Gemmatirosa kalamazoonensis: one gene and its partner. The protein of the gene in region 1 interacts with the protein of each later gene in a pairwise test. Links are inferred from orthologs where the notes say so. Each region holds a gene or a part of one and is shown on either strand. Other genes may lie near its edges.

The links. Proteins that work in one complex are often made in the same cells at the same time.
Region 2: the proteins of J421_RS15490 (region 1) and J421_RS12505 interact in binary tests that used the Escherichia coli proteins (3 or more experiments, as listed by UniProt). The link is inferred for Gemmatirosa kalamazoonensis from one-to-one orthologs.

What each region holds. Positions count from the first base shown.
Region 1 is NZ_CP007128.1:3,586,699-3,594,121, reverse strand. What follows is about bases 407-3,242. They hold J421_RS15490 (diacylglycerol/lipid kinase family protein), read left to right. Parts: upstream 407-1,280; coding sequence 1,281-2,204; downstream 2,205-3,242. Other genes in these bases: recG (ATP-dependent DNA helicase RecG), read right to left, coding at 2,769-3,242; J421_RS15495 (hypothetical protein), read left to right, coding at 653-1,261; J421_RS15500 (sensor histidine kinase), read left to right, coding at 407-656. Outside these bases: more of J421_RS15500, read left to right, coding at 1-406; more of recG, read right to left, coding at 3,243-4,865; signal recognition particle-docking protein FtsY, read right to left, coding at 5,101-6,033; J421_RS15470 (hypothetical protein), read right to left, coding at 6,113-7,423. UniProt on the Escherichia coli protein: In vitro phosphorylates phosphatidylglycerol but not diacylglycerol; the in vivo substrate is unknown.
Region 2 is NZ_CP007128.1:2,916,047-2,919,726, forward strand. Bases 846-3,680 are described here. They hold J421_RS12505 (citrate synthase), read left to right. Parts: upstream 846-1,484; coding sequence 1,485-2,876; downstream 2,877-3,680. Other genes in these bases: J421_RS12495 (acyltransferase), read left to right, coding at 846-947; J421_RS12500 (EVE domain-containing protein), read left to right, coding at 949-1,434; J421_RS12510 (class I SAM-dependent methyltransferase), read left to right, coding at 3,045-3,680. In the rest of the region: J421_RS12490 (NYN domain-containing protein), read right to left, coding at 1-57; more of J421_RS12495, read left to right, coding at 189-845.

The DNA of each region.
Region 1 (7,423 bases):
TGCAGCACCTGCTCGACGTGAGCCGCTTCGAGGCGGGCGCCGGGCGGCTCGAGCCGCGGCCGACGAACCTGCGCGGCTTCCTGTCGCAGCTCGAGGCGACGTACAACGTGCTGGCCATGCAGCGCGAGGTCACGTTCACCGTCACGGCGTCGGACACGCTGCCGGAGGTCGTGACGTGGGATCAGGACCGCATCAGCGAGGTCCTCGGCAACCTGCTGTCGAACGCGTTCAAGTTCACGCAGGCCGGCGGTCGCGTGGAGCTCGCGGCGACGACGGTGCCCGACAAGGTGTACATCGAGGTGCGCGACACCGGCGTGGGCATCGCGCGCACGCAGCTGCCGCACATCTTCGACAAGTTCTACCAGGCCGACAACCAGGACCGGGCGGGCGCCAAGGGCAGCGGCCTGGGTCTCGCCATCGCGAAGGAGATCGTCGAGGCGCATGGCGGCAGCATCGCCGCGCAGAGCACCGTCGGCCGCGGCACGAAGTTCTCCATCCTCCTCCCGGTCGTCGCGATCTCGCACGTCGACGGTCCCGTGCACGCCGCGGAGGTCGCGCCGGAGGACGCCGTGCAGGCCGATGGGCAGCAGGCCACCGCGTCGCACGAGAGCCGCGACTCCGAAGCGGCGGACGATGCCGCCGAGGTGACGGCGTGACCCGGACGGCTCGGCGCCTAACGATGTTCGCCCTCTCGGCCGTCGCGCTGCTCGCCCCCGAGGCGTGCTCGCTGCACCGTCGGCCGCCGGCGCCGCTCGATCCGGCGGCCGATGCCGCCGCGCAGTGGCCCGAGGCGCGCCGCATCGCGCAGAACTTCGCGCTCGCGCGCGCCTTCGCGGACGCCGACAGCACGCTGCGCGCGTTCGCCGCGCGCTTTCCGGGCACGCCGTCGGCTGCCGAGACGGTGTACTGGCGCGCGCTCGTCCGCCTCGACCCGACGAGCGACGAGCAGCCGAGCGCCGAGGTGCTCCGCGACGTGCGGACGTGGCTCGACGCGTACATCGCCGGCGGGCCGCTGCAGGAGCACTACGTCGACGCGGTGGTGCTGCGCCGCATCGCGACGCGCTTCGACTCGCTCCGCATGGCCGCCGACACGCGCCCCGTGCCGGTTGCGGCCGCGCCCGCGATCGTCAACGGCAATCTGGTGGCGCGCGACAGCCTGAAGGTGCGCGACGACGAGATCCAGCGGCTGCGCCAGGAGCTGGACCAGGCGAAGGCGGAGCTCGAGCGCATCCGCCGCCGCCTGGCGCCGCCGCGTCCGTGACACCCGCGTCGAGGTCGCGCTGAGCGCGCCGCGCGCCGTCGTTCTCGTCAACCCGGCCGCGCGGCACGCCGAGCGGGCCGAGGATCCCGCGCTGCTCGACGCGCTCCGGCGCCGGTGGCACGTCGACGTCGTGCGACCGACGAGCGCCGCCGAGACGACGCGGCTCGCCGCGGCGGCCGCCGCGGAGGGACTCGACGCGGTGATCGCCGCCGGCGGCGACGGCACCGCGGCCGCCGTCGCGCGCGGCCTCGCCGGCACCGCCACGGCGTTAGGCATCCTGCCGCTCGGCACCGCGAACGACCTCGCGCGGGTGCTCGGCCTCCGTCGTGCGCCGGCCCGCGCGGCGGCGCGGCTCGCGGACGCCCGCACGCGGTCGATGGATCTCGTCGCGATGAACGGCACGACGTTCTGCACCGTCGGCGGTCTCGGGATCGTGAGCGACAGCGCGCTCGCCGCGGCGCGGCTCAAGTCGGGCACGGGCCGGCTCGCGCGCGTCGCGCGCGCGCTCGGCGGCGGGATCTATCGCGCCACCGCGCTCGGCGAGCTGGCGACGCGGCGTCCGCTCCGCACGCGCGTCGAGATCGAGGTCACGAGTCCCGACGGCAGCGTGGGCCGGCTCGCGGTCGACTCACCGGGGCTGTTCGTCGCGAACCAGCGCATGTGCGGCGGCGGCCTGTCGCTGCCGCGCGTCGGCCCCGACGACGACGGCGTGTTCGAGCTGCTCGTCATCCAGCGCGTGTCGCGGGCGCGGCTCGTCGACGCGTTCACGCGGCTCACGCTGAAGCTGCCGATCCCCGATGCGGTGCTGCGCGTGATCCCCGGCGTCGCCGCGCGCATCCACTGCGAGCGCGAGGAGACGTTCCTCGGCGACGGCGACGCGTTAGGCACCGGGTGCAGCTTCGCGCTTCGCGCGCTCCCCCGCACGCTCCGCGTGCTCGCCTGACCCCGACAGATCCTTGTAGAAGATCGTCGTGGCGCACGGCGTGCCGTCGGGCATCAGCGCATAGTTCGGCACCACGCCCACGCGCGTCCAGCCGAATCGCGCGTACAGCCGCTCGGCGTCGCCGCCCGTGACGGTGTCGAGCACGAGCAGCGTCCTGCCGGCGTCGAGCGCCACCGCCTCCGCTGCGTGCATCAGCAGTGCGCCGAGGCCGCGCCGTCGCGCCGAGCGCCGCACGAGCATCTTCGCGATGTCGGCGCGGTGCGGCTGGTTCTCCGGCCACGCGTACACCACCTGCACCGTGCCGAGCAGCTCTCCGGTCACGCGATCCTCCGCGACGATCAGGGCCCGGTCGTCGGCGGCGACGCCGTCGGCCACGGCGCGCCAGAACCGCTCCGCACGATGGCGATCGAGCGGCGCCATGAAGCTCACTCCCGCGCCTCCCTCCACGCAGTCGATCAGCACGTCGCCGAGGGCGCCGACCAGTGCTCGCGCCTCGTCCGCTTCCACACACCGCACGACCGGCGCGTCCGCGTCCCGCTCGCTCATGTGTGCCGTCTCCTGGCGTCAGCCCACGCGGAACAGCTCCAGCGACCGGGCATAGCGGCTGCCTAACGCTTTCCGGAGGCCCGCGTGCTCCGGCGCCGTCAGCTCCGGATCCGCGCCGAGCATCTCGTCGGCGACGGCGCGGGCGATCTCGTTCAGCTCCTCGTCGCGCAGCGGGTCGGCGACGCGGAACGTCGGCTGCCCGCTCTGCCGCTCCCCGAACAGGTCGCCCATGCCGCGCAGCCGCAGGTCGGCGCGCGCGATCTCGAAGCCGTCCTCGGTGTCGACTAAGATGTGCAGCCGCTCCGCCGCCTCCTGCCCCACGTCGCCGAGCAGGATGCAGTACGACGCCTCGCCGCCGCGGCCCACGCGGCCCCGGAGCTGGTGCAGCTGCGAGAGCCCGAACCGCTCCGGGTGCTCGATCAGCATCACCGTCGCGTTGGGCACGTCGATGCCGACCTCGATCACCGTCGTCGCGACGAGCACGTCGAGCGCGCCGTCGCGGAACGCGCGCATCACGGCGTCCTTCTCGTCGCCCGGCATGCGGCCGTGCAGCAGTCCCACGCGGCGCCCCTTGAACGCACCCTCGGAGAGCTCCTCGTACGCCACCGTCGCGGCCTTCAGGTCGGTCTTCTCCGACTCCTCGATGAGCGGGTACACGACGTACGCCTGGCGGCCCTTGTCGAGCTCCCGCTCCACGAACTGCAGCACGCGCTCGCGGCTGCTCTCGGGGCGCAGCGCGCTCGTCACCGGCTGCCGACCCGGCGGCTTCTCGTCGAGGATGCTCACGTCGAGGTCCCCGTACAGCGTGAGCGCGAGCGAGCGCGGGATCGGCGTCGCGCTCATGAGCAGCACGTCGGGGCTCTCCCCCTTCGCGCCCAACGCCTTGCGCTGCTCCACGCCGAACCGGTGCTGCTCGTCCACGATCGCCACGCCGAGCCGCGAGAACGCGGTGGCTTCCTGCACCAGCGCGTGCGTGCCGACGACGAGCAGCGGCGCCGGCTGCGCGAGCAGCGTCGCCGCCTCGCGACGCGCCTTCGCGCCGAGGCGTCCGGTCACGAGCACGGGCACGATGCCCAACGGCGCGAGCAGCTTCGTGAACGTGCGCAGGTGCTGCTCGGCGAGCAGCTCGGTCGGCGCCATCACCGCGGCCTGCCAGCCGTTCTCCATCGCGAGCAGCGCGGCGAACAGCGCGACGACCGTCTTGCCGCTGCCGACGTCGCCCTGCAGCAGCCGGTGCATGCGGCGCGGGCTCGTCATGTCGAACACGATCTCGCGCAGCGCGCGCGTCTGCGCACCGGTGAGCTCGAACGGCAGCGCCGCCTTCAGCTTCGTGGTGAGGTCGCGCCGGTTCTGGAACGCGATGCCGTGGCGCGACTCGCGCGCGAGCGCGTTCGCGCGTCGGTGAAGGATCTGCACCGACAGCAGCTCCTCGAACGCGAGCCGCGCCCGCCCCGCCATCGCCTCGGCGATCGACGTCGGCCGGTGCACCATGCGCAGCGCGTCGGGCAGCGGCGGCACGGCGGCGCGCGCGATCGTGGGCGCGGGCAGGTACTCCGTGACCTGCGGCAGCAGCGCGTCGAGGTGCGCGTCGACGAGCCCGCGGATCTGCTTGAACGACAGCCCCTCCGTCGCCGGATACACCGCGAGCACGCGCCCGCCGGCGGTCCCCTCCTCCTCCGCGCCGAGGTTCACGAACTCGCGCGGCTGGAGCTGCCGCCCGTGGAAGAAGCGCACGGTGCCGGAGAGCAGCAGCAGGTCGCCTTTCTCGATCGTGCGGTCGAGGAACGGCTGCCCGGGCCACGACACCTCGATCATGCCGCTCGCGTCACGCACGACGGCCTGGAACACGCGCAGCCCCTTCCGCGTCGGCAGCACGCCCTTCGAGATGACGCGCCCGATGACCGTGCCGTCCATCCCCGGCTCGAGCTCCGCGATGCGCTTCACGGTGCTCGCGTCTTCGTAGCGGTGCGGCACGTGATACAGCAGGTCGCCCGCCGTCTGCACGCCGAGTCGCGCGAGCGCGAGCGCGCGCGCCGGACCGACGCCCTTGAGGTACGTGACGGGCGTGTCGAGCGTGACGCGGGGAGCGGACGGCGCGCGGCGCGGGGCCGACATGACTAACGCGGGGGATTGGACGAACGCCGAGGCACGAGTAACAGGACGCCGGTGCTTGCCGTGTGGACAGGACGAACAGGACGGACAGGATGAACACCAACAAGAAAAGCAGTGCTGCTGTCGTTGGTTCTCATCCTGTCCGTCCTGTTCATCCTGTCAAAGACGAACAGCAACGGTCATGTCGTGTGTCCGCTGTTCATCCTGTCGAACGTCGGCCCGACGCGTCACGCCGCCGTCACGCCTCCACCAGCTCCTCCGCGAACTGCGCCGGGTCGAACGCGTGCAGGTCGCCCGCCTTCTCCCCCGTGCCGAGGAACTTCACCGGCACGTCGAGCTCCTCGTGCACGGCGACCACGATGCCGCCCTTCGCGGTGCCGTCGATCTTCGTCACGACGAGCCCCGTCACGGGCACCGCCTCGGTGAACGTGCGCGCCTGCACGACGGCGTTCTGCCCGATGGTGCCGTCGAGCACGAGCAGCGTCTCGTGCGGCGCGTCGGGGATCCGCTTCGCGATCACGCGCGCGACCTTCTTCAGCTCCTCCATGAGCCCCGCGCTCGTGTGCAGACGGCCGGCGGTGTCGATGATGACGACGTCCACGCCGCGCGCGATGCCCGCGTCGATCGTGTCGAATGCGACGGCCGCCGAGTCGGCGCCCGCCTTCGCGCCCACGAACTCCGCGCCCACGCGTTCGGCCCACACGCGCAGCTGGTCGATCGCGCCGGCGCGGAACGTGTCGCCGGCGCCGAGCAGGACGGTCTTTCCCTGCTTGCGCAGCCGCGCCGCGAGCTTGCCGATGAACGTCGTCTTCCCTGCCCCGTTCACGCCGATCACGAGGATCACCGTCGGCTTTGACGCCGAGAGCTTCAGCGACGGGTCGCTGTTCCCCTCGCGCAGCTCCGCTTCCACGAGGCGTCGCAGCGCGTCCTGGAACTCCGGCTCGGTGCGAATGAGGCCGCGCTGCGCATAGCCGCCGATCTGGTCGACGAGCTTCAGCGTCGTCGCGACGCCGAAGTCGGACGCCAGGAGCACCTCCTCGAGCTGCTCCAGCGAGCCGTCCTTCACGCCGCCGCGGAGGATCACCCCCACGTCGGCGTTCGCGACGTCCTTGATGCGTTGCCAGAGCGACTTCTTGGGCGCGTCGCCTTCCTTTCTGAACAGCAGAGCCATCGACCGAGCCGGTTAGCGTGGAGCGGGGAGCGTGGAGCGTGGAGAAATCTACTCTACCCTCCACGCTCCCCGCTCCACGCTATCGCAGGCCCCACCGGCGCCGCAGCAACCACTCCGCGCAGAGCAGCGCCAGCGCCAGCGCGTAGAGCAGCCCGAAGTCGCGTAGCCGCGGCGTGAGGTCGGCCGCGCGCCCGCTGCCCACGGGGCCCGACGCGACCGTGGCGCGCCGCGGCAGCAGCTCGCGCGCGACGTTCACCACGAGCAGCGCGCCACCGCCCGGCACCGTGACGTCGTACGTGCCCGGGGCGAGGGGCGCGCTCGTCACCGGCTCGCCGCGCGTGCCGAAGTGCAGCCGCACCGTGTCGGCGCTCGCCGCGCCGCGCCGCCTGAGCACCGCCGTGACGAGCGAGTCGGCACCGCCGCGCCGCCACCGGATCGGCTCTCCCGCGCGCACGACCGCGTCGGCGACGACCGCGCCGCGCACGTCGCCGCGCCCCGCGGCGAGGAAGTCGAGGATGCCGCCCCACAGCCCCGTGAATGCGTCGGCCGCCGCGCCGCCGCGGAACTGCCAGCGCCAGAACCCCGTCGCGCCGACGACGATCACGCGCCGCGGCTGCTCGGCGCCGACGATCACGGCGCGCGGCGCGCCGCTGCGGGCGAGCCGCGCCCGCAGCACGTCGAACTCCGCGCCGGCGAGCGCGCCTCCGCCGAGATCCAACGGCGGCAGGCTGTCCCACGCGACGCCGGAGAGCGCGGCCGCGGCCGGCGATGCCGGCGCATCCGACGCGTACCATTCCGCGGCCGGCGCGGCGCCCGGCGCGGCCGGCGCCGTCGGAAAGAGCAACAGCGCGCCGCGCGTCGCCGCGCGCGGCGCGCCGAATACCGCGGTGTCGCCGTGCAGCACCAGCACGCCCGCGCTCAGCGCCACGCGCCGCACCTCCGCCTCGTCCACCGGCGCGAGCGTCCCCTCCACGCGCCACTGTCCCGGCGCGACGCGCAGATACGCGCGGGTCGGCAGCGACAGCGCGCCGCGCAGGACGGCGAGCATGCCGCGCGCGTCGAAGTCGGGCGCGGAGCTCACGAACACCGCCGCCGGCGCCGCGCTCACGTCGAGCGTCGTGGCGAGCGTGTCGTTGCGCGGCTCGCGATCACCCGCGGCCGCGATGACGGCGCGCAGCGGCACCGAGCCTGCGAGCCCGGCGAGCGGCAGACGCATCGACACCGTGCGCTCGCCGAACGCGGGCAGCGGTGCGACGCTCGTCTGCGCGCTCGAGCGTCCGGCGACGTCGACGCGCAGCGTGCCCGGCGCCGCACCGGCGGCGTCCGCGGCGAGCGACACGCGCACGTCGATCGTGTCGGTCGCGGCGGCGAGGCGTGTCGCGTCGATCGA
Region 2 (3,680 bases), 670 kb from region 1 along the record:
ATCGCTGCCGTGCGGTGGCGACTCGTGCGAGTGCGGGGAATGCACGTCGGAAGCCATGCCTCGGCCTCGGGCAAGTCGCGTGCGCGCATCGGTCGACGGCCGATCGGCCGGAGTGGACGCACCCCAGCCATACGGGCATCTTTCGCCGCCGACGGGGAGTCCCGCCCCGAATCCCGCCATTCCGCGTCATGCCGAGCCTTCGCGCCACCGTCAAACACTCGAACCACTGGGCCGCGCGGCTGCTGCGCGGGGCCGTGTACGGTGCGCGAAACTTCACGCTGCCCGTGCCTCGGCCCGTCGTGGTGCCGCTGGTGAAGGGGTTCATCGCGCTGCGCGCCGTGTACTACTGGCTGGTGCGCGTGTTCGTGTGCGAGCCGTTCTTCAAGGCGCAGTGCGCGCGCTACGGCGACGGCGTCCGCACGGGCACGTTCCTCCACTGGATCATGGGCGCGGGCGACATCGTGGTCGGCGACCGCGTGCACGTCGAGGGCAAGGTCAGCTTCATCTTCGCGTCGATCCTTCCCGAGCGGCCGCGCATCGAGCTCGGCGACGACACGTACGTCAGTCACCTCTGCACGTTCATCGCGGCGCGGCGGATCACCGTCGGGCGACACGTGCACATCGCGAACGGCGTGACGATCTTCGACTCGCCCGGCCACCCGCTGGACGCCGAGCGGCGCACGGCGGGGATGGCGCCGGATCCCGAGGACATCCGCGCCGTATGCATCGGGGACAAGGTCTGGATCGGCACCGGCGCCAGGATATTTCCAGGCGTGACGGTCGGCGAGGGGAGCGTGATCGGGATGGGCGCGATCGTCACGCGGGACGTGCCGCCGTACTCGCTCGCCGCGGGCAATCCCGCCCGCGTCATCCGCTCGCTGCGCCCCGCGCGAGACGGGCACGATGCGCCGACCCTGCCCGCGACGACCATCGCGACCCATCCCTAGCATGCCCGCGCCCACCGACCGCCGCTACTGGCTGATGAAGTCCGAGCCCGAGTCGTTCGGGTTCGACGACCTGTGGAACGCGCCGGACCGCACGACGGGATGGGACGGCGTGCGCAACTACCAGGCGCGCAACTTCATGCGCGACGACATGCACGTCGGCGACGGCGTGCTGTTCTACCATTCCAGCGGCACCCCCACGGGTGTGGCGGGCATCGCGGAGGTCGCGCGGGCGGCGTACCCCGATCCGACCGCGTTCGACCCGCGCGACCCGCACTACGACGCGAAGAGCCGCCCCGACGCGCCGACGTGGCTGATGGTCGACGTGCGCGCGGTGGAGAAGCTGCCGCAGTTCGTGACGCTCGACGCGCTGCGGGCCGAGCCGGGGCTCGCCGAGATGCAGGCGCTGCGGCGCGGCAACCGACTGAGCATCACGCCGGTGACGGCGGCGGAGTGGAAGCTCGTGCGCAAGCTCGGCGGCCTGCGCTGAGGATTGGACGCCCCTTAGATTTCCGCGGGCACATCATAACGGGAGAGACGATGAGCCAGACAGAGACCGCGACCACGCCGTCGAACGACGCCACGCAGGGCGGTCGCAACGCGCTCGAGGTCCGCGATGGACGGACCGGCAAGAGCTACGACATCCAGATCCTCGAGCCGGGCACCGAGGGCGACACGGCGGTGCGCGGCGCCGACCTCCGGCAGATGAAGGTGAACCCCGGCGACTTCGGTCTGCTGAGCTACGACCCCGCGTTCATGAACACGGCGTCGTGCAAGAGCGCCATCACGTACATCGACGGCGACAACGGGATCCTGCGCTATCGCGGCTATCCGATCGAGCAGCTCGCCGAGGGCGCGACGTTCCTCGAGGTCGCGTACCTGCTGCGCAACGGCGAGCTGCCGTCGCAGGGCGAGTACGAGCAGTGGGTGCACGACATCACGTACCACACGTACGTGCACGAGAACATCAAGCGGTTCCTCGAAGGGTTCCGCTACGACGCGCACCCGATGTCGATGCTGTGCAGCGCGGTCGCGGCGATGTCGTCGTTCTACCCGAAGGCGAAGAACATCTTCGATCCCGCGGAGCGCAGCATCTCGATCATCCGCCTGCTGGCGAAGATGCCGACGCTCGCCGCGATGATCTACCGCCACGTGAAGGGGCTGCCGTTCGTCTACCCCGACAACGACCTGAATTACGTCGAGAACTTCCTCTCGATGGTCGCGCGCATGTCGGAGCCGAAGTACGAGGCGAACCCGGTGTTCACGAAGGCGCTCGACGTGCTGTTCATCCTGCATGCGGACCACGAGCAGAACTGCTCGACGAGCGCGGTGCGCGCGGTGGGCTCGTCGCACGTCGATCCGTTCTCGGCGGTCGCGGCGGGGATCGCGGCGCTCTACGGGCCGCTGCACGGCGGCGCGAACGAGCAGGTGCTCCGCATGATCGAGGAGATCGAGCACCCGAAGAACGTCCCCGCGTTCATCGACGAGGTGAAGAGCGGGAAGGGCGGGCGCCTGATGGGCTTCGGGCACCGCGTCTACAAGAGCTACGATCCGCGCGCGCGCATCGTGAAGAAGCTCGCCGACGAGGTGTTCCAGCAGGTCGGCATGGACAAGGACCTCGAGATCGCGCTGAAGCTCGAGGAAGCCGCGCTGAGCGACGACTACTTCGTGTCGCGCAAGCTGTACCCGAACGTCGATTTCTACACGGGGCTGATCTACCGCTCCATGGCGTTCCCGACGGACTTCTTCACGGTGCTGTTCGCCGTGGCGCGGACCGCGGGCTGGCTCGCCCAGTGGGAGGAGATGCTGCTCGACAAGGAGCAGAAGATCGCGCGCCCGCGGCAGATCTACATCGGGCCGGCCGAGCGGCAGTACCAGAGCACGCTCGCCGACAAGGCGCCGCGTACCCGGAAGGACTCGATCCGCCGGTAAGCCGCGCCTGTGCGGCAGGTCACGGACGGCGCAGGGCGGGTCCTCGTGGAGGCTCGCCCTGCGCCGTCCGGTACTTCCGGCCCGCGCGACCGAGCTACATGATGTGCGCGGACCCCTCACTCCGCTTACATGTCGCTCGGCAGCCGCGGGTGGAGCATCACCTCCGCCATGCAACGTCGTCTGGTGCCGGACCTGCGCTACTCCCAGACGCACTTCGAGGAGTTCCTCACGGGCCAAGCGCTCCGCGCCTCGGCGTGGCTGGACCTCGGCTGCGGACACCAACTGCTTCCGGAGTGGCGTGCGGAGGCGGAGCGGATGCTGCTGAAGCGGGTCCCGCTCGTCGTCGGCGTGGACTACGACTTGGAGTCGCTCCTGAAGCACCGCACAATCCACGAGCTGGCGCGGGCCGACGCGCGCCAGCTTCCGTTCGCCGACGACACGTTCGACCTCGTCACCGCGAACATGGTCGTCGAGCATCTCGACGACCCGGCCGCGCAGTTCGCCGAGGTGCGTCGCGTGCTGCGGCCCGGCGGGGCGTTCCTGTTCCACACGCCTAACGCTCGGTCGTACTTCGTCGCCACCGCTCGTCTCCTGCCCGACGGGTTGAAGCGGCGGGTCGCCAAGTTCCTCGACGGGCGCGACGAGTCGGACGTCTTCCCGACGCTCTACCGGGCGAACCGCCCGGAGGACGTCGCTGAGGTGGCAGCGAGCGCCGGCCTCGAAGTCGCGGACGTCACGCTCGTCTCGTCGGCGCCGGTGTTGGGCGCCATCCCGCCGGTCGCGGCGGTGGAGCTGGTCGTGCTC